DNA from 4 places in the Paenibacillus allorhizoplanae genome. Region 2 is predicted to be linked to each of the others. Evidence: predicted binding sites of a transcription regulator. Region 2 holds the regulator's gene; each other region holds the start of a gene.
The links. The regulator LexA, encoded in region 2, represses DNA repair genes until DNA is damaged. The targets are predictions, from matches to a motif close to CGAACATATGTTCG.

Region 1 (4,900 bases), on a different contig from region 2:
TTTATCCAGCGATTCCTCTTTTTGCAACAGTCGTCTTTCTTGTCGTTGAATTTCATTCCGACGTTCACGAATGTCTTTTTCAGCTTCGGACCGTAGTTTGTGGACTTCGTCCTTTGCTTCCAGAACCGTTTCTTTTTTCAGTGCTTCTGCTTCCTTTTTGGCAGATTCTTTTATCTGCTCAGCGGCTGTTTCAGCACTGGAAATTTTCGCTTCTGCAAGAGATTTACGGATAAAATAACCAATCCCTAAGCATGCAGCTCCAACAACGAGAATGATCGCGATCCAGATGGCAGTCATCATCTTGTTCACCTCCTCGTTGGTTTCTCCAAGGTGTTAGCCTGGGGTACCTTCGGTTTTTTAATCCGATTCAATTGTTTGACTAGTCATACATACCCTTAAAATGTAAGAGTATGGCTTTTAAATGAATGCGCACAGTGCGTTAGGGCACTATAGTGCTAATAATCCATAATCAACAGTGTAAAAATTGGCGGTTTTTACATCTGTCTTCTCAAAATCAATGAAATTAGTATGATTTTGAATACATTATGAAAATATACACTGTTATTTTATCTTTTGTCGAAGAAGCTTGTCAAGCGAATGTCCAAGAGTTGATTATTTAGACCCAAAACTCAAATGTAAATAGTTAATGCCATTAAGTTTATTGCAATTAATTAATGTAGTTAATTATCTTCGAATCCATCCTCCATAAATTCCAATTCTTCCTCATCCGTTTCATTGCTTATGAGCCCCAATACCTTGGTAACAATAGCCCCCGTGTAACCTCTTCGCATTAGAAACGCCGCAGTTTTACGCTTTCTATCCATTAGTTTTCCTGAGGTTTGCTTCCATTTCGTTCTCGCTATTTTCAGTGCCCCGACGTACTCATCCTCTGGATTAATTGACTCCATGGTACTTTTAACCACATCTTGATGAATCCCTTTTTGTTGAAGTTCTTGTCGAATCAGATTACGTCCCTTGCGTTGAGAAATCACCCGGTTGTCCGTCCACATTTTAGCGAATTCTTCATCATTGATGTATTTATTTTCAATAAGTTTGTCACTCGCCCAATCAATAATAAGTGCTTCAAAACCTTTTTCTTTCAATTTACGCTTCACCTCTGAGAGCGAATGCGGACGTCTTCCTACCATATGGAGCGCCTTTACATAGGCCATATTTCGCTCTTCATCTAAAATGATAGCTTCAATCGCTTGCTGATAAAGGGATTCTCCTTTGTTCAAACGGTGCTTGATCAGAATATCTTCATGCACAGAAAAAGCGTATTCCTCATTAAGATAAATGTTATAGCGATGCCTTCCTTGTTTTTGTTTTTCCACTTTGGTTATTACTTGTAATTCTTCTTCTTCGTGATTCATCTCAATAATCCCCCAAATGAAGAAAAAAACACCCCAACACAAGGTTAAGGTGCTTCATCCATCCTATTTCTCAAACCTATTCAAAAGCTGTTTCCAACTCGTCTTCTTCATCCATGTTTGGACCAACAACTTTAATCAAGTTACTATTCTCTCTAATTCTTAGCTCAATCGTTTCTGAGATCGCTTTATTATCTTTCAAGAATTGCTTCGCATTCTCACGTCCTTGGCCAAGACGCTCACCTTCATACGAATACCACGCACCGCTTTTATTCACGATATCCAGCTCAGTTCCGATATCAATAATGCTACCTTCGCGTGAGATACCTTCACCGTACATAATATCGACTTCAGCTTGTTTAAATGGAGGTGCTACTTTATTCTTAACGACCTTAATTCTCGTACGGTTACCAACCATGTCATTGCCTTGCTTGATCGTTTCAATACGACGAACATCCAATCGAACGGAAGAGTAGAACTTCAGTGCACGTCCACCCGGAGTTGTCTCTGGATTTCCGAACATAACGCCAACCTTTTCACGCAATTGGTTGATAAAGATAGCGATAACTTTAGATTTATTGATTGCACCAGACAGCTTACGAAGCGCTTGTGACATCAATCGCGCTTGAAGACCTACGTGAGAATCTCCCATATCGCCTTCAATTTCTGCTTTCGGTACTAGTGCTGCAACGGAGTCGATAACAATAATATCTACCGCACCACTACGAACAAGTGCTTCCGCGATCTCAAGTGCTTGCTCACCTGTATCTGGTTGGGAAAGCAATAGCTCATCTATATTAATACCAAGCTTGCTTGCATAGGAAGGATCTAAAGCATGCTCCGCATCAATAAAGGCAGCTTGTCCACCCACTCTTTGAACTTCAGCAATCGCATGTAAAGCTACAGTTGTTTTACCTGATGACTCTGGTCCGTAAACTTCAATAATTCTTCCGCGTGGGAATCCACCTATTCCAAGTGCGATATCCAGAGCAAGTGCGCCCGAAGAAATCGTTTCAACTTGCATATGTGTAGATTCTCCAAGTTTCATAATGGAGCCTTTTCCGAACTGTTTCTCAATTTGACGTAATGCATTATCTAGCGCGGCACGACGATCTGACAAAACGACCACTTCCTTCTATCATTATAGGTATATGATAACTTGTTTTGGCATGTTTGCCAAGCATTTTTTCGAACATACATTCGTTTTTTTTGCGAACAAACAAAAAACCGTAACAAAGTTATCGCTTTGCTACGGTTCTTCCGTTAACTAACTCTGATTATAGAGGATTTCTAGTTTTCTTTCAACTGTTTCCACAATTGATAGAGTGCACGCTTAGCAGCCCTTAATTTAATTGACTCCCTGTTACCTGATAGTTGGAGAGTAAATACTTCCGTCTTCTCATTCTTTTGTGCTAATCCCACATAGACAAGCCCTACAGGCTTCCCTTCAGACGGGCTTGGACCCGCCACACCGGTTACGGAGATGCCAAAGTCACTACCAGTCCTAACTAGCAACTGTTCGGCTAAAATGACAGCTGTTTCGCTGCTAACAGCACCAGGAGCACCTTCCCCCTCCAAAATATTCATTGGCACACCCAGCAGCTTATTTTTTAACTTGTTTGAGTAAACGATAATACCACCTAAGAAAGATTCTGAGCTACCTGGCACTGTCGTTATTAAATCACTAAGTAAACCTCCTGTGCAGCTCTCAGCGACTGATAGGGTCTTCTTGCTGGCCACCAGCAATTGCAAGACAATCGTTTCAATAGGGACGTCCTGATCCGCATAAAGATACTCACCAAGCCGCTTCTTAATTTCAGCTTCCGTAGCTTGCAGCTTCAACTCGCCTTCTGCTTCCGCATGGGCACGCGTTGTCAATCGTATTGTTACTTCACCTTCTTTGGCGTAAGGGGCAATAGTCGGGTCGGTCTGTGACTGAATCAAATCTAACAACAGATGCTCCAAATTGGACTCACCTATGCCTGCAAACTTCAACATTTTCGAATATAGCGGAACTTCACTTGTCATTCGTAATTGAAGCCACGGCATCGCATATTTGGTAAACATCGGTTTCATTTCTTTAGGAGGTCCCGGTAAAAGCACGAAATGTGTCCCTTCGAATGTGAGAGCATTTCCCACAGCCAAACCAGTCTCGTTATGTAAGGGATCGCTTCCTTCAAGCATAAGGGCTTGACGACGATTGCTTTCTACCATATGAATCCCTCTAGAAGCAAACATCTCAGAAATGGCCTCCATAGAAGGCTCGTGAAGCACCAGATTACGTCCCGTCAGTGTAGCTAATACATCCTTAGTCAGATCATCCTGTGTTGGCCCTAATCCTCCTGTACAAATCACGACATCAGCTCGGGATGCAGCTAAACGAAGACTATCTAACAAGCGCTGTTCATTATCCCCAACAACCGTTTGAAAGTATATATCAATCCCTAGTGCTGCACATTCTCTAGAAATAAACTGCGCATTGGTATTCACGATTTGACCAAGCAACAATTCTGTTCCTATCGCAATGATTTCTGCTTTCATGTACGAAACCTCCTTAAATTGAGAAAACCTCTAACGCAATCGCTCGTTATTGATCGACCGCGTTTAGAGGTAAGTTTAATGGAACTATGACTTTTCCGAAAAGTCTATGACGTGTTTATTTTTAACGAAATATTCCACACCTGAATAAACGGTAATAATTGCTGCAGCCCAACTAGCTATAACATCAAAGGGAAAATCTAGAAACGTAAATGGAAAATTATTAATCAGCAGTGCAATGATGGCTGTAATTTGAGCCGCGGTCTTCGCTTTACCCCATTTGCTGGCCGCCATGACCGTACCCTCTAAGAGGGCAATTTGGCGAAGTCCAGTCACAGCCCATTCTCTGCTAATAATGACAATAACGATCCAAGCATCAACTTTATCCATTTCTACTAGTGAAACAAGTACAGCGGTAACAAGCAGCTTGTCTGCCAATGGATCCAATAGCTTGCCCAGATTCGTAACAAGATTACGTTTCCTAGCAATGTAACCATCTAAGCTATCTGTACTCGCAGCAATAATAAAAATTAAAGCAGCAATAATTTGATTATACGTTATGCTAAACTCCTCTATCCGTATTTGAGGAAATTTTACCTTAATCAACAAAAAGAACATGATGATGGGTACTAATAAAATTCTCGCTACGGTGATGCGGTTAGCTAAGTTCATGCAATTACCTCCCCGGATAAGTCAAACTCATAGGAGTGGGTAACACGAACTTTCGCAAGTTCTCCAATGTTCAATTTCGCATTCGAAACGAATACTTCACCATCAATTTCAGGTGCATCGAACTGTGAGCGCCCAATATAAACGTCGCTTCTGCCATCGTATCTTTCAATAAGCACGTCGATTTCTTGCCCAATACGTCGACCACCGCGAATATTCGAAATTTCACGTTGGATTTCCATAATAGCGTTAGCCCGGTATTCTTTTACATCATCAGGCACTTGATCCGGCAGTCTTGCTGCTGGCGTATCATCTTCTTTGGA
Region 2 (4,900 bases):
CCTTCAGGTTACCCCTGAATGCATTAATATAGATTTTCCTTAGCTCATTTCGCTCATCAATCTCTGCATCCGTTAGGCCAACTGTCTTCGCTTTTCGAGCTAGTTCATTGATTCGCTCAATCGTCTTATCCATGCTGTCACTCATTGTAATCCTCCCAGTCAAAATTTCAATATGAGTACTACTTTGCCATCACCGATTAGGATTGTCAAGGATGCAACGCAAAGAGACATAGCAACAGACGGCTATGTCTCGAACAATCATCTATATAGTGAACTAGAAATTAGATCAATAAGGTAGTAGTAGAACTTGCCCCTCTTGCAATGAACTGTTCGATAAGTGATTAAATGCTCTCAATTTCTCGATGTAAGAACGCGTGTTCTCACCCTTCTTTTTGTGAGCTTCTGCAATCCCCCAAAGTGTATCACCACTTTGAATAACAACCTTCTCGCTTTGAGTAGCTTGCGCTGATGGTTGCGCGGAAGTGATCGGTGTAGACACGGTAACAGTACCATCACCTGCATAGGCTTGCACGATCGCACCGAACGAAAACACAGTTCCAAGAATTACTGCTATCAGCATGAAACGAAGTAGTAGCTTCGTATAACCCTGTTTTTTCGTCATCCCTTTGGATGCATGAGCAGTACCACGAAGTGTTGTTGTTGTTCCGTTAGATTGTGAATAAGCCATATACATATAATTCATCCCCCAAACATTTGTTCTGTTATTAGAATAACACGAACACATGTTTGAGTCAACCATTTCTCGAACTTATGTTTGTACGAACTCGGGTTCTATGTTATACTTTGGGTAATGATTCCCAGTATTGGAGTGATATCTTATGAGTAAAATTTCGCAGCGTCAACAAGCAATAATGGAATTCATTAAGAACGAAGTGAAAGATAAGGGCTATCCGCCTTCCGTTCGTGAAATCGGCGAAGCCGTTGGACTAGCCTCCAGTTCTACCGTACATGGCCATTTGGAACGTCTTGAGAAAAAAGGCATGATTCGTCGAGATCCTACCAAACCGCGTGCAATTGAAATTCTAGGGCTTGATGGTGCTGAATCCCAATTCGCTGTCTCCGTCGCTCGTGTTCCCCTTGTTGGTAAAGTAACGGCTGGTGTTCCTATTACAGCCACTGAGAATATCGAAGATTATTTCCCACTTCCTTCAAGTATGGTTGGTGACAACAACGTGTTCATGCTTAGCATTATGGGTGACAGTATGATTGAAGCTGGTATTCATAATGGCGACTATGTCATCGTTAAACAACAACAAACAGCGAACAACGGTGATATCGTTGTCGCAATGACAGAAGATGATGAAGCTACTGTTAAGCGTTTCTACAAAGAGAAGGATCATATTCGCCTTCAACCTGAGAACTCCGCTTTACAACCCATTCTTTTGAAGAATGTAACGATCCTTGGACGTGTAATTGGCTTGTTCCGGGATATGTAAGAACGGCAGATAACAAATAAAGCAAGGCTCTCAAAGTGAACTTTCACTTGAGAGCCTTGCTTTTTACCACATAAGAATTTATTAGTTTCCAGTACCCTGAAGAACAAATTCTTATTGGCGATAAAAACAACCTCTAAACGCGGTCGCTCATCCAAGGACTTCGATAGAAGTTTTTCTCACATTCAAAACGTCAATACCCAGTTCCCCGCACGGAAGATCGGTTCGATCGTCCCATCCACTAATTCCCCATCGATTTCAAGCTCCGCAGAACCAATCATGAAGTCTACATGTATCAAGGAGCTGTTCCCTCCGCGAGCCTTCAGCTCTGCATTTGACAACTTGGTACCATCCTTCAAATTAATCGGATAGCAGCTACCCAACGCTAAGTGACAAGAAGCATTCTCGTCAATGCCAGTGTTGTAGAAAATACGATTTAGATTAGAAATCGGAGAATCAAACGGTACAAGTGCAACCTCACCTAAATACCTCGCACCTTCATCCATATCCAGTAAACGTGCCAAATGGTCATAACCTACCTCCGCTTGGAAGTCCACAACCTTGCCCGCCTCGAACGTAAAGGTAAACCGATCCACTAATGCGCCATTAATATTCAGTGGCATTGTACTCGCTACCGTTCCACTAACACCTGTTCGGTTTGGAATGGTGAACACTTCTTCGGTCGGCATATTCGCTACATAGCGGACACCGCGAGCGTTCTCGTTATCTCCACCTAGCCAAATATGACCTTCCGGCAGCTCGACACGCAAATCCGTACCCGTTGCCCGATATCGCAAAGCTTTATAGCTTCTTTCATTCAATAAGCTATGCGTGGCCTTCAGCGTATCCAAATGGGACTGCCAAGCTACCACGGGGTTCTCTTCATATACACGGTTAATTTTGAAAATAGCATCCCACATCGCAGGAATACGCTGCTCCTCGGGCAAATCCGCATACACAATCGAAGCCCACGCTTCTGTAGGAGCTTTAATTAAACACCAGCTAAATTCTCCCGTACGCACATAGTGCTGATACTTGGCTCTTGCCGTTGATGCTGCTTTGGAAGCTCTTGAAATCAGACTGGCTTCAATACCATCGTATAAATTCGGATTCGGTACCTTAATGTTCAATAAGGCTCCTCCGTTTTCAACAAATCGTTCGAGCATCGTCGTGTACCACTCCGGGTAATAGTCCATTGAATCTTCTGATGCATAATCAAATTTATTCCGCGTAACGACATCATCCTGCCAATGCACATGGACATAATTTGCCCCAGCCTCATACGCTTTCTGAACGATTAATCTGGTTAAATCCAACGTTTCTATGGGAGCTTCAACCAACAAATCTTGACCTTTATTCAAGTTAACCCCGATCCGGATTACTAACTCTGCATACTTCTCTAAATTTCGATTGAAATTGTCCATAGTTCAATTATTCTCCTTCGCATTAAAAAGCCCATCAGTTCTCATAGACGAGACTGACGGGCTTTAGTTATCTAATTGTCATGTTCAAAACCTAGTACAGAGACAGGTATTGATCTCTTTCCCATTGGTGAACTTGAGTGCGGTACATGTCCCACTCAATTTCTTTCAATTCATAGAAATGTGCTAGCGCATGCTCCCCGAGCGTATCGCAGACAACATCATCACGAAGCAACTCGTCTAAAGCTTGTTTCAAGTTAAGAGGCAAGCTAGGAATGCCTTCAGCTTCACGCTCTTCTTCTGTCATCACATAAATGTTGCGATCTGTTGGCGGAGGAAGCTGCATTTTGTTCTTAATGCCATCTAAACCAGCTGCTAGCATAACAGCAAGAGCTAAGTAAGGATTTGCCGCTGGATCCGGGTTTCGAACTTCAACACGTGTGCTAAGACCGCGGGAAGCTGGGATACGAATCATTGGGCTGCGGTTACTAGCAGACCAAGCTACATAGCAAGGCGCTTCATAACCAGGAACCAGACGTTTGTATGAGTTAACAGTTGGGTTCGTAATAGCAGCGAAAGAACGCGCATGACGAAGTACACCAGCCATATATTGTCTTGCAACCGTGCTCAAGCCTAATTTGTCGCTCTCATCGTAGAAGGCATTCGTATCACCCTTGAACAAGGATTGGTGACAATGCATACCAGATCCATTCATACCGAACAATGGCTTCGGCATAAATGTAGCATGCAAACCATGCTGTCTAGCTACCGTTTTTACAACTAGTTTGAACGTTTGAATTTGGTCAGCAGCTTTAATCGCATCTGCATATTTAAAGTCGATTTCGTGCTGGCCTGGCGCTACTTCATGGTGAGAAGCTTCGATTTCAAAGCCCATTTCTTCCAGAGTTAGCACGATATCACGACGGCAGTTTTCCCCAAGATCCATCGGTGCCAAATCGAAGTATCCACCTTGGTCATTCAATTCCGTTGTTGGATTTCCTTTGTCATCTGTTTTGAACAAGAAGAATTCTGGTTCAGGTCCAACGTTCATTGCTGTGTAGCCCATTTCTTCTGCTTGCTTCAACGCATTTTTCAAAATAGCGCGCGGATCTCCAGCGAACGGAGTTCCGTCTGGCATATAGATATCGCAGATCAAACGAGCAACTTTGCTCTCCGTTACCCATGGGAAAATAACCCATGTATCTAAATCGGGATACAAATACATATCCGATTCTTCAATTCGCACATACCCTTCGATGGAAGATCCATCGAACATCATTTTATTATCAAGCGCTTTCTCAAGCTGGCTCAAAGGAATTTCAACGTTCTTAATACTGCCCATCAAGTCTGTGAATTGCAAACGGATAAAGCGAACGTTTTCAGCTTTGGCAATGCGAAGAATATCTTCTTTGGAGTAGTTATTGTTGTAAGTCACGCGTGCATTCTCCTCTCAAATGTAAGCGATTTGGCAACCTATTTGTAAAATCTGGAAAGCTGGCCTTGAATCAGTGAAACCTGGTCCGGGCGTTTACCCCCGCCAATCAATTGCTGCTTCAGCATTTTGTGCAATTGAGAGTCGGTTAATTCCTTACGCTTCACTTCCGTGTGCTCGTTAAGAATAGTTGCATCTTCAGAATCCTTATCTACAGGGATAAGAACCTGCTTGATACCCGCAATGTTAACACCTTTTTCAATCAAATCTTTAATCTCAAGAAGACGTTCCACGTCATTAAACGAATAGAGCCGTTGATTTCCAGCTGTTCTAGCTGGGATGATTAATTCGTGTTGCTCATAGTAACGAATTTGTCTTGCCGTTAGATCTGTCAGCTTCATGACGATCCCAATGGGGAATAACGCCATATTCCTACGTATTTCATCACTCATGCTAATCACTCCTGGTCAGTAAGTACCTCATTCTCATTGTACCTTTCTAACAAAAACGTGTCAAGGAGTGTCAGGTTTGTTCACAGTTTAAATTTTCACAGTAATCCCTTGTCTTCCATATGTTGGATAGCAGTTAGTACA
Region 3 (4,900 bases), on a different contig from region 2:
TTCAAAGCTACAATCTGTTGGCGAAGAGAAGAAAGATGGTCACAAATTATTATGCGATCACCTAAGAGAGTTAACTTTCGAGCTATTTACGACGTGTAAAAAAGGTAATAGTGGTATTTATCATGCGATTGATTCTTTTGAGAGAGAACCGGAACTGTTGAAACGTATTGAAAAACTTGAAAACGAATTAAAATTGATAAGAAATTAGCTCAGGAAACTTTTCCTTGCCTATCCCTCTTTAGCCAAATATGGCTAATGGGGGATTTTTTTTATTTTAAAATGATTTCTGTGGTTTTGGTTTCTCCGACGCGTTTGTAATTCTTATCAGAAGGTCCTTCAACTACATAATTCAAGCTAGTTATCGAAGTGAGGTCTCCTTTAATTTCAAAGACAATTTTACCTGTTTTGACAACCTTGCCAATGAACTCTCCATCTACTTGTTCGGAGTACAAATAGCCACTGACTTGTTCCTTTGTATTTGTAACAATTTTATCCTGTGTCACATACCAATTCAGCGTCTCATTCGATGTGTTTTCTGTTTTAACATCAAGTACCACAGCTTTAATTGGCTGAGAATATTGATTCGATTTATATGCTGGGTCAAGAGTAACTTTTGAGATATCCATAGTCATAGGTCCACTAGTGACATTGACTTTAACATTATAAGATTTCGAAGGAGTAACAATCGCTGAATTTGGATCAAATCCTTTAGCAGAAATACTAATTTCCCGCTTATCCCCATCCCACTTAACATCTGCCCCTAGTGATTCCGAAACAACTCGCAAAGGAACATAACTCGATCCATCCACGATTTGAAGATCCGCATTAATCAATTTCCCATTTATGAATAATTTAATATCCGATGCCGCATAAGCCCCGACAGCAACTGAAGCAGCGATAATCCCCGATAGTCCTAGCGCGATTAATAATTTCTTCTTCAAAAGTAAATTCCTCCTCATATCATGTCACAGTTCATTTCTCTAATCCTACGCCTATTCCTATCATTTCGTTTCATTAAATTTCCATTTATCTCGTGTTCGGTAATGTGTTCTCTTTCCAAAAACTTTCGCTTGCATAGAAGTTATGATGTCGGTATATAATAAATGCAAACAAATGTTCTTAATTCGAGGTGAGTGAAATTACATCTGAAAAAGAAATGGAAGACATCTTCATATGCGTCGTCTTGCCCTTACTGCTCGATTTAATTGACAAATGGGAATGGTTTCCCGATTCTACGCCATTGAAGCACATTCACAAAAGCCAGTTCCAAGATCTGCGTGATATGATCACCATTGATCATGTTGAGGTAAAGCAACGACTTAAGGCCGCGGATATAAAAATAGTGAAAAAGGATAAATTCGGTCCATCGTTAGATTACACCATATACGTTCGAAGAAAAGTGGAGAACGTATCATACTGGAAGGGCATTGTAAAAGCGGAGATGTCTAGATCCCTTGGTAAATATGTAGCGCGGTTGGATAAGAGTAAGTTCAATAAGGCGCTCTTGGAAGTTGAGGAAAAGAAGAGTCAAAATGTGGATCAAAAATTATTTGTAAATTTTGAGTAGGACCTGCATTATTCATGTTGTCTCTCGCATATGCTGGGGGTAGAATCGCCCCCGGCTCAGTGGCCAGATTACATCCTAATATAATAGCTTGACCGCGGCGCGTCATCGGAGGAGATCCGGTGGCGCGCTTTTTGCGTTTTACCAGAAATCTTCTTCATATACACCATGCCCGTTCTTTCGAAGCCCCGCAATCACCCTTCCTTTCGTGCTTCCATTTGGCTTGTAATCCGAATTACCACATATTCGTGTAGCAGCATTTTTATCAATCCCGCAATTTTTGACAATCCATTCTTGCGAAATCCCCTTCGAGTCAATCCACTTCCCAAACTTTGTGCGCGGCTTACCAATTCCGAACATCTCATCCACTCCTTTTTTACTACAAGGATGGACAAGAAATTCAACATTTATGCGGAATAAGTGAATAAATGTGGAAACATGCCCAAGCATAGGCCATAACCTATATCATCAAGCGAGTTATGAACTGCTTCACAACCTTTTCACAACAGCACATTAACGTGCTTGGACAGTTCATAACTACTTAACAACAGGAGCGTGATGCAGATGAATATTGGAATCGATGTTGGGCGTTATAAAGTAAAGGTTTGGCATGCTACAGGTAATTTCGAGTTCTATTCAAACCTTGGGGAGTCCCGTGAATTAGAGTTTGGTGATTCCAAGGGAAGTGATGATATGTACGGTAGCTATGAGGGAAGGAAGTTCACTGCGGGGACGCTAGCTATCAGGGAGGCAGAGTACGGAGAGTCGATGATGACCGAGAGCAAACTGCATGAGGATACCGTGATTTTAAACCTGATTGCCCTTCATAAGGCTGTATCGGGAACTGGGCGGGTAAAGATGGTTACGAATCTTCCCATAGACTGCCATGAGCGTGATAAGGCGGCATTGAGAGCTATGTTATTGGGGATGAAGAAGTTAACTCTTAATGGAGATATCAAAGTCTTTTTGATCGATGATTGCCGAGTGGCACCGGAGGGAATCGGGTTTTATAAGCATGCTAAGCCAGGCAAGACGATCCGAGGGTTAAACATCGGCAGCCGGACGGTGAACGCAATTACATTTAGAGACGAGGAGAAGATTGGCCGGGAAAGTGACACGTTCGATTTTGGTACAGAGTCCGGAAAAAGCAAGGATCGTTTTGAGATGGCCAGAGCTATAGCGGGTAAAACAGGTTCATTGAAGTGGAAGAAAGATGATGAGGTATTGCTTGGGGGTGGGGGAGCTGCGGAGATCGTCGAGCATCTGAAGCAATTTTATCCTTTGGCGAAGGTGGTGGAAAATCCCGTGTTCTTAGATGCGGAAGCACTCTACAGAACTGCGGTGGAAATCTATGGCCGTTAAGAGTTATATCCGGAAGCCTGCGGTGTTTAACCCAGGCAGCGCAAGAGAGAAACGTATTTGGGATTGGATAGAAAGCAGCACTAATAATTTCGAAGCACAGAACTTCGCCTCTTTTGTGAGAGATAAACTGGAATGGTGCATGCAGAACGAAGGTGTGTATTTTACACCCAACGTTGTACATCAGCCTATCCCTCAAGAGTCAAAGCAAGGTTACTCAAAATTACTTTAGGTAGGTGTTTGATATGTCATTCGTAGGCTTCTATGCGACGAGCAGCCGTACGCGTTCGGTAGCTCTTACTATGGTCATTGCAGCAATTACAACAGTCAGAATCATCACAACAGGGAGGGCTTGATGCTGTATGACACACACCATGAGCATCCCTGATTTCGTCCGCTGCGGTTGGCAAGAGGAAACAGTGATGCAAAAGTTACTTGCTCACTTGAATAGAAACAAAATTAAATATCGTGTTATAGGTACAACGTTAATTCTGTTTGTCAGTTTCTCAGGATCCACTCATGCTTCAACTGGTATCGATGTTGGTGCAAGAAAAATTTACAAACAAATCCTGAGTGTTGGTAAATGGATCATTATTATCAAAGGCGCTATCGACACCATAAAATCAGCATCAGAGGGAGACTTTTCAAGTGCTAAAACTAGGGCTTTTGGTTACATTTTAACATTCTTCATGCTCTTGGCGTTGCCGTGGTCGTTTGACCAAGTTGAGAAGTTGTTCACTGAAATGGAGGTATCAGCTCCATGACAACATTAAGTTTTAAAATAGTTCCCCGAGTTATCACAGCACCATTCGGTAGTATCGATTCAGTTCACAAAACACCTCATACCGGTGTAGATATTGCAATGCCAATTGGTAGTAAGGTCTACGCTCCTGAAGGTGGTATCGTATCCCGCATTGCGGACTACGGCGATTCATCTTTAGGGAAGGCGGTGTTTATCAAAACCAAGGCAGGTTATCAGTACATCTTTGGTCACTTGTCTGATAACACAATTGTTAAAGAAGGTACTCGCGTTCATGCGGGTGATTGTATTGCATTGTCAGGATCTACAGGCTTCAGCACTGGTCCACATCTTCATATTGGACTCGTCAATAAAGTAGGAGCCTTTGTTGATCCTACAGATGCTGCTCCAAAGGCTGGAGGACACCTCGGCATACTCGGGAAGGTTCTTGAAAAGTCCTACAACCAAGCACAGGATAATGTACAAGAACACGCTCGTTCAGTGTTATATGATACGGCGTTAGGCTTCATCCAAGGTGTAGGTGATCTCTTAATTGATCTATCTTATTGCATAGGATTGATCGGTGCAGGTATGTGTATCATTTTTCATGTTGCTGGTTGGGATAAAGGTATGAAGTGGGCTGGAATCCTTACTGTGGCTTATGTGTTTATTAAATTTTTAGCAGCAGGAGCGTGATTAAAAGGTGAAATTTAAATTGAACACTAATGGGTACTCTGCACTAGTAAGTAATCATTTATTCAAGGGCATGACGTTGTATCGGCAAAGGGGCACAGAAGTAAACGCTGGCGAAATCGTTACTATTTATGATTGCATCGATGGAAAATGGGAGAAGTACAATGGGGAACGCGGTGTTATTCGTCGTGTGTGGTATAAGCGTTTTTTCCATTATGAAGTTTGTTACGTGAGCATTTTCTTATGGGATATGGAACTTCGAAAAACTATCTGGATTGACGTTGAGTGCTTGGAATTGACAGGAGTAAAAGCTCAGGAGACAGGTGTAGGATGTTTATAACCGGACTAACAGCAGCGGCTGCGCTGTTTTTGAAATTCGGACCCTACATTGCAGGTATTAAACTTGTCACATCAGGAATTGATGTGGCTGCAACATATTTAAAGCATCGGATAACGAAAGGGTGAGCGAAATGAAATCTAATATTATTCCACAGGAAAAGATTCCAATGATTTTGAGTTTTTATACCAAAGAGGGAGTTGCAGAA
Region 4 (4,900 bases), on a different contig from region 2:
ATTCTTGACATATCCAGTGCCACTAATCAGAGTTGCCATATTATCGGTGTAAACAGTGGTTGTACCTGCTGTAGTCATCAGCCAATTCGTACATACTTTATCCTGTACGTAGGTTTTTTCGGAACAACAGCAAAGAGCCGAGTTGCAAGAGCACATGATGAGTACCTCCTTTCGTTGTCAAATGGCATTATTGAATTGAATAGCGGGTTGTGATACAAAATTCGCCCTGATATAAACCAGGGCTTCCTCCAGCCAGCGTTAACTGTATAGTGGCGAAGCGTTGGTAAGTAAAAGCCAGACTTGTTCCAGGTGAAATGGGAACGGTAGCCGTTAAGATGGAAGCACCCGCACTGTTCAATACATCCAACGTAATAGCAGTAGGTCCGGAATCGAATTTCACATATCCCGTGCCCACAAGGTTCGGATTAATATTATTCGTGTAAGCGACAATGTCTACTTCTGCGCCAGTTACTGTGCCGGTCCATGGCGTACATACCTTATCCTGCACGAAATTTCTCTCTGAGCAGCAAGTTAAAGCAGTCGCCGAATTATCGCATGCCATAGGTAAGAAAACCTCCGTTTCTTTGTTTCTAAACTATCTAATGCAGGCAATTGCCTGAACGCTTGGACATCTGCCTGAATGACGAATAATTAATATGACAAGTCTGGGTGCGGCTTCAAGAGTTTGGCGCAAGTTACGATAAGGGGATGCTCGTTTTCAATAAATAGGTAAAAATTAGGTGGAGTAATTGAAATTAACTCTAGTTCATCCTTTTATTAGTAAAAAAATATCCAAAAAACCACTTGCATAACGAATACGTGTTCGGTATATAATATGGAAAAACGAATATATGTTCGCATATGGTGGTGAGAACATGAGTGGTTCATCAAGAGTAGAGACAGAAGAGGATGTTCAAATGATTAAGGAATACACACTGTTGCCGATTTTGCTTGATATGCTGGCAAGAGATATGGAGGAGCTTAAGGTTTATAAAGATAAAATTGTTTATAATCATATTCTTTTCTATCTCAGAGAGGTTGAGATGGGGATTTATCCAGAATTACAGCAGTTGAAAAGTAAGATGAAGCAGCGAGAGATTAAGGTGATTCACACGGAAATGAATGCGTTAGGGATTCAAGTCGAATACAAAGTTCGTGGTTACATTCATCATTTCACGATGCTGCGTAGTTTGGTCAAGGCTGAGCTTATGACTATGCTGATGAATATGCGGGGGGAATTGCGATGAGTAAGGGGAACAAGGGTGGGGAACGAACGATCTTCCTGGCTGACTGTCAGAGCTTCTACGCAAGTGTAGAAAAGGCCGATCATCCAGGTCTAGAGAATAAGCCGGTTGCCGTAGCAGGAGACCCTGCGTTAAGGTCAGGTATTATTTTAGCCGCCTGCCCTGTTGCCAAAGGATATGGGGTATCGACGGCGGAACGGTTGGGTGAAGCGCTCAAGAAGTGCCCTGAGTTAATTGTTATGCGGCCGAGGATGCAGCATTACATTGATGTATCGCTGATGATTACGAGCATTTATCAGGAATTTACGGATCTCGTTGAAATTTTCAGCATCGATGAGCAGTTCTTAGATGTCACAGGGAGCCTGCCGCTCTTTGGAGACGCGGAGAAGGTTGCGATGAGTCTGCAGTATAAGGTTCTCAAACAAACGGGCGTTAAGCTCCGTGTGGGAATTAGCTCGAATAAAATCTTAGCGAAAATAGCGACAGATATTTGGGCCAAAAAGAATGCAACCGGCATTTTCACATTGCTTCCATCCGCTGTAGAGGAATATCTGTGGGAACAGCCTGTCAGTAAAATGTTCGGTGTGGGTTCGCGGATGACGGCCCATTTTGCCAAATTGGGCATGTATAGCATTGGTGATGTGGCGCGGACGCCGCTGCCTCAGCTGAAGCAGAAATTTCGTGCGCGTTTTGGCAAGCAGTCGGACATTCACGCGGAGGTCATGTGGCGAACCGCGAACGGGCTGGACGATAGCCCAGTCACGCCGGGTACGTTCGATACGCCTCCGAAGTCGATCGGTCATATGATGACGCTGCCGAGGGACTATGCAGAATCGTCAGAAGTAAATACGATCCTCATGGAGCTGACAGAGGAGGTGTGCCGGGATTGCCGGCGCAAAGGCTATATGGCTTCTATCGTGACGGTCAGCTGTATGTGCAGTCCCTTTGATGCGCCGACAGGCTTCTCGCGCCAGATGAAGATGCCAGACCCGACGAATCATACTGGCACTGTTTTCCAAGCTGTGAAGCAGCTTTTCTATAAATTCTGGGACACGATGCCAGTTCGTCGTGCAGGTGTTATGTTAAGCCAGTTTGTGGACGATAAAACGTATCAGCTCACCCTTTTTGAAGATCAGGTGAAGGCACGTGAATTGGAAAAGGTAACGGATAGCATTAAGGATCGGTTCGGCAATGCAGCGATTGTTCGCGCGTCCTCCTTGACGACAGCTGGCCAAGCGAAGGTTCGCTCGCTCAAAATCGGAGGTCATTATAAATGAGCAAAAAATTGCAGAATAACGGTTTATGGGAGTCAAGCCGCATGATGCTGCCCCAGCACCGGGAAGCAGCGCAAAGCCAGCGTCATGACAAACCTGTTCCTACGAAGCGCCCGACAGCGGATGATATTAATATTATACGAGAATCTGTGCTTCTGCCGCTCATGCATACGATTATTGTACGAAGGGCGCGTGAAGTGGAGCGTTCCTCCGAGATGCTAAGGACACTCTATTCGAAGGTAGCCCAGGTGCTGGCCAAGAATATGCACGCCGATTTAGCCAAAGTGAAGCGTCATATGCTTGAGAATGACATGCATGTCGCCGAAGAGGAGAAAGACGATCAGATGATCCGTTACCGGTATCGGTGCCGTGAGCATGAAGATCGATTTACGATGACGAGGGACTATATGCGTGCGGAAATTGGTGCGCGAATCGGTCGATATGCCGACAGTCTGGTTACAACCATTTATGGAACGGATCCGCGTGTGAGTGTGTTAGAGAAGGAAACGAAGAAGAAATCGTGAATCTGCCTGAATATATCGCTAGTGCCCCTTCGTACAGCCTGAAGAAGAACAGTTCTTCGGGCTGTACGAATTGACGTAAGCCTATCTTTTTTCCATAATGGAGAAAGGGGAATGGGATAACGGTGTGAAGGAGAAGGATGTTAACCTATGTGCGGACGCTATACGATCACTGTAACGTTAGAGGAATTGATGCTGCGTTACGATATGTACGATACTTTTATGCCGAGATATAGCCCTAAATATAATGTTGCGCCCGGACAGCAGGTGATGGCGATCATCCATGACGGGCAGCGAAATAAGCTAGGTGAACTGCGCTGGGGGCTGATTCCAGAATGGGCCAAAGATGAGAAAATTGGCTATCAGATGCTTAATGCGCGCTCCGAGACCTTGGCGGACAAGCCTGCCTTCCGCAAGCCATTTGAACGTAAACGCTGCCTGATCCCAGCAGATTCTTTCTATGACTGGAAAGGAAGCGGCAAGCATAAGCAGCCCATGCGCATCATGTTGCGCAGCAAGGAACTGTTCAGTATGGCAGGGCTTTACGATACATGGACATCTCCCGAAGGTGTGCGTATCTCAACTTGTACGGTCATTACAACGGAATCGAACGAGATGATGAAGGATATTCATGAACGTATGCCAGTCATTTTGCCACGGGAGAAGGAAGCTGTTTGGTTAGATCGCAGTAGGAAGAATGTGGATCAACTTCGTCCACTTCTGCAGCCATATCCTTCGGAGCTTATGATGGCGTACCCGGTGTCTAGCCGCGTGGGGAATGTGCGGAATGATGATGAGCTATGTATAGAGCCGATCAGTCTTTTGCTTTAAACGGTAGCGGGTAGTAGAGAATAGGAGCGTCAAGAAACATGAGAAATGGTATGTTGCTTAGGGTCACGATTATACTTGCTATTGTAGCGGCGATCAACGGCTATATAGGCTGGCACTTGAAGGTTTTTTTATCGCATCTATTTGGTGCTTCATTTCATCCCTGGTTGTATTGGCCTGTGTTTTGGATCGTTGCGTTCTCTTATGTCATCGGACGGTTTGGAACGAAGGTTCTACCTCCAACGCTAACACGACTGCTTAACATCATGGGTTCCTACTGGTTGGCTCTCATCCAATTTGGTATTCTTATTTTGCCGGTCACGGATGTGGCGATTGGTGTGCTTTACGGTGCTTCTGTTTCGTCAGCTAGTTATGTGCCTATCCTGGGGTGGATCGTTATAGCCATTGTACTTATTCTCCTCCTAGCAGGCTCTTATCTGGCGCGAACACCGGTTATCCGCAAATATGAGATTACGATTCCTAAGCAAGCAGGGGACTGGAAACAGCTTCGGGTCGCAGTCGCTTCAGATATTCATTTAGGTGCCGTTGTCGGCAACCGCCAATTGCGCAAGCTTGTCAAGCATGTGAATGGGATGAAACCTGATCTGATTCTGCTGCCGGGCGATGTCATTGATGATGATATTAAACCTTTTATTCGTTATCGAATGGGACAGACCATGCGAGAGTTGCAGGCTCCATTAGGCGTGTATGCTGTGCTTGGCAACCACGAATACTATGGCGGACATATTCCAGCCTTCGTGGAACAAATGGAACAAATCGGCATTCGTGTGCTGATGGATGAAGTCATCCATGTCCAAGAACGCTTATTTATAGTGGGGCGTAAAGATAAATCAGCGGAACATGCCGCTGGGGGACGTAAATCGTTAGTCTCCTTGATGGAGGGACTAGACCTTGCGCAACCGATTATCGTTATGGACCATCAACCGTACCAGTTAGACGTAGCGGCCGCCGCAGGCGTTGATGTGAATTTGTCAGGTCATACACACCGTGGTCAAATAGCGCCGAACCATTT

Region 1: a site for LexA is predicted at 2,560-2,573, ahead of recA (recombinase RecA). Genes of this name have one in related genera too.
Region 3: a site for LexA is predicted at 1,107-1,120, ahead of L6I86_RS33465 (YhjD family protein). Genes of this name have one in related genera too.
Region 4: a site for LexA is predicted at 845-858, ahead of L6I86_RS13450 (YhjD family protein). Genes of this name have one in related genera too.

Annotation. Positions count from the first base shown of each region.
Region 1 is NZ_CAKMMW010000005.1:164,703-169,602, reverse strand. It holds gene rny (ribonuclease Y) at 1-300, opposite strand, end outside; gene L6I86_RS11555 (regulatory protein RecX) at 681-1,373, opposite strand; gene recA (recombinase RecA) at 1,450-2,490, opposite strand; gene L6I86_RS11545 (competence/damage-inducible protein A) at 2,661-3,911, opposite strand; gene pgsA (CDP-diacylglycerol--glycerol-3-phosphate 3-phosphatidyltransferase) at 3,996-4,580, opposite strand; gene rimO (30S ribosomal protein S12 methylthiotransferase RimO) at 4,577-4,900, opposite strand, start outside.
Region 2 is NZ_CAKMMW010000002.1:428,770-433,669, forward strand. It holds gene L6I86_RS04605 (DUF896 domain-containing protein) at 1-145, opposite strand, end outside; gene L6I86_RS04610 (LysM peptidoglycan-binding domain-containing protein) at 287-688, opposite strand; gene lexA (transcriptional repressor LexA) at 840-1,457, shown strand; gene L6I86_RS04620 (aminopeptidase) at 1,640-2,878, opposite strand; gene glnA (type I glutamate--ammonia ligase) at 2,970-4,310, opposite strand; gene L6I86_RS04630 (MerR family transcriptional regulator) at 4,349-4,759, opposite strand; gene L6I86_RS04635 (methionine gamma-lyase family protein) at 4,855-4,900, opposite strand, start outside.
Region 3 is NZ_CAKMMW010000038.1:5,304-10,203, reverse strand. It holds gene L6I86_RS33475 (hypothetical protein) at 1-208, shown strand, start outside; gene L6I86_RS33470 (stalk domain-containing protein) at 270-941, opposite strand; gene L6I86_RS33465 (YhjD family protein) at 1,130-1,567, shown strand; gene L6I86_RS33460 (transcriptional regulator) at 1,706-1,924, opposite strand; gene L6I86_RS33455 (ParM/StbA family protein) at 2,129-2,926, shown strand; gene L6I86_RS33450 (hypothetical protein) at 2,916-3,155, shown strand; gene L6I86_RS33445 (hypothetical protein) at 3,286-3,687, shown strand; gene L6I86_RS33440 (M23 family metallopeptidase) at 3,684-4,358, shown strand; gene L6I86_RS33435 (hypothetical protein) at 4,366-4,695, shown strand; gene L6I86_RS35775 (hypothetical protein) at 4,686-4,820, shown strand; gene L6I86_RS33430 (hypothetical protein) at 4,826-4,900, shown strand, end outside.
Region 4 is NZ_CAKMMW010000006.1:264,653-269,552, forward strand. It holds gene L6I86_RS13440 (DUF3992 domain-containing protein) at 1-156, opposite strand, end outside; gene L6I86_RS13445 (DUF3992 domain-containing protein) at 188-562, opposite strand; gene L6I86_RS13450 (YhjD family protein) at 876-1,247, shown strand; gene L6I86_RS13455 (DNA polymerase IV) at 1,244-2,521, shown strand; gene L6I86_RS13460 (YhjD family protein) at 2,518-3,042, shown strand; gene L6I86_RS13465 (SOS response-associated peptidase) at 3,190-3,870, shown strand; gene L6I86_RS13470 (metallophosphoesterase) at 3,909-4,900, shown strand, end outside.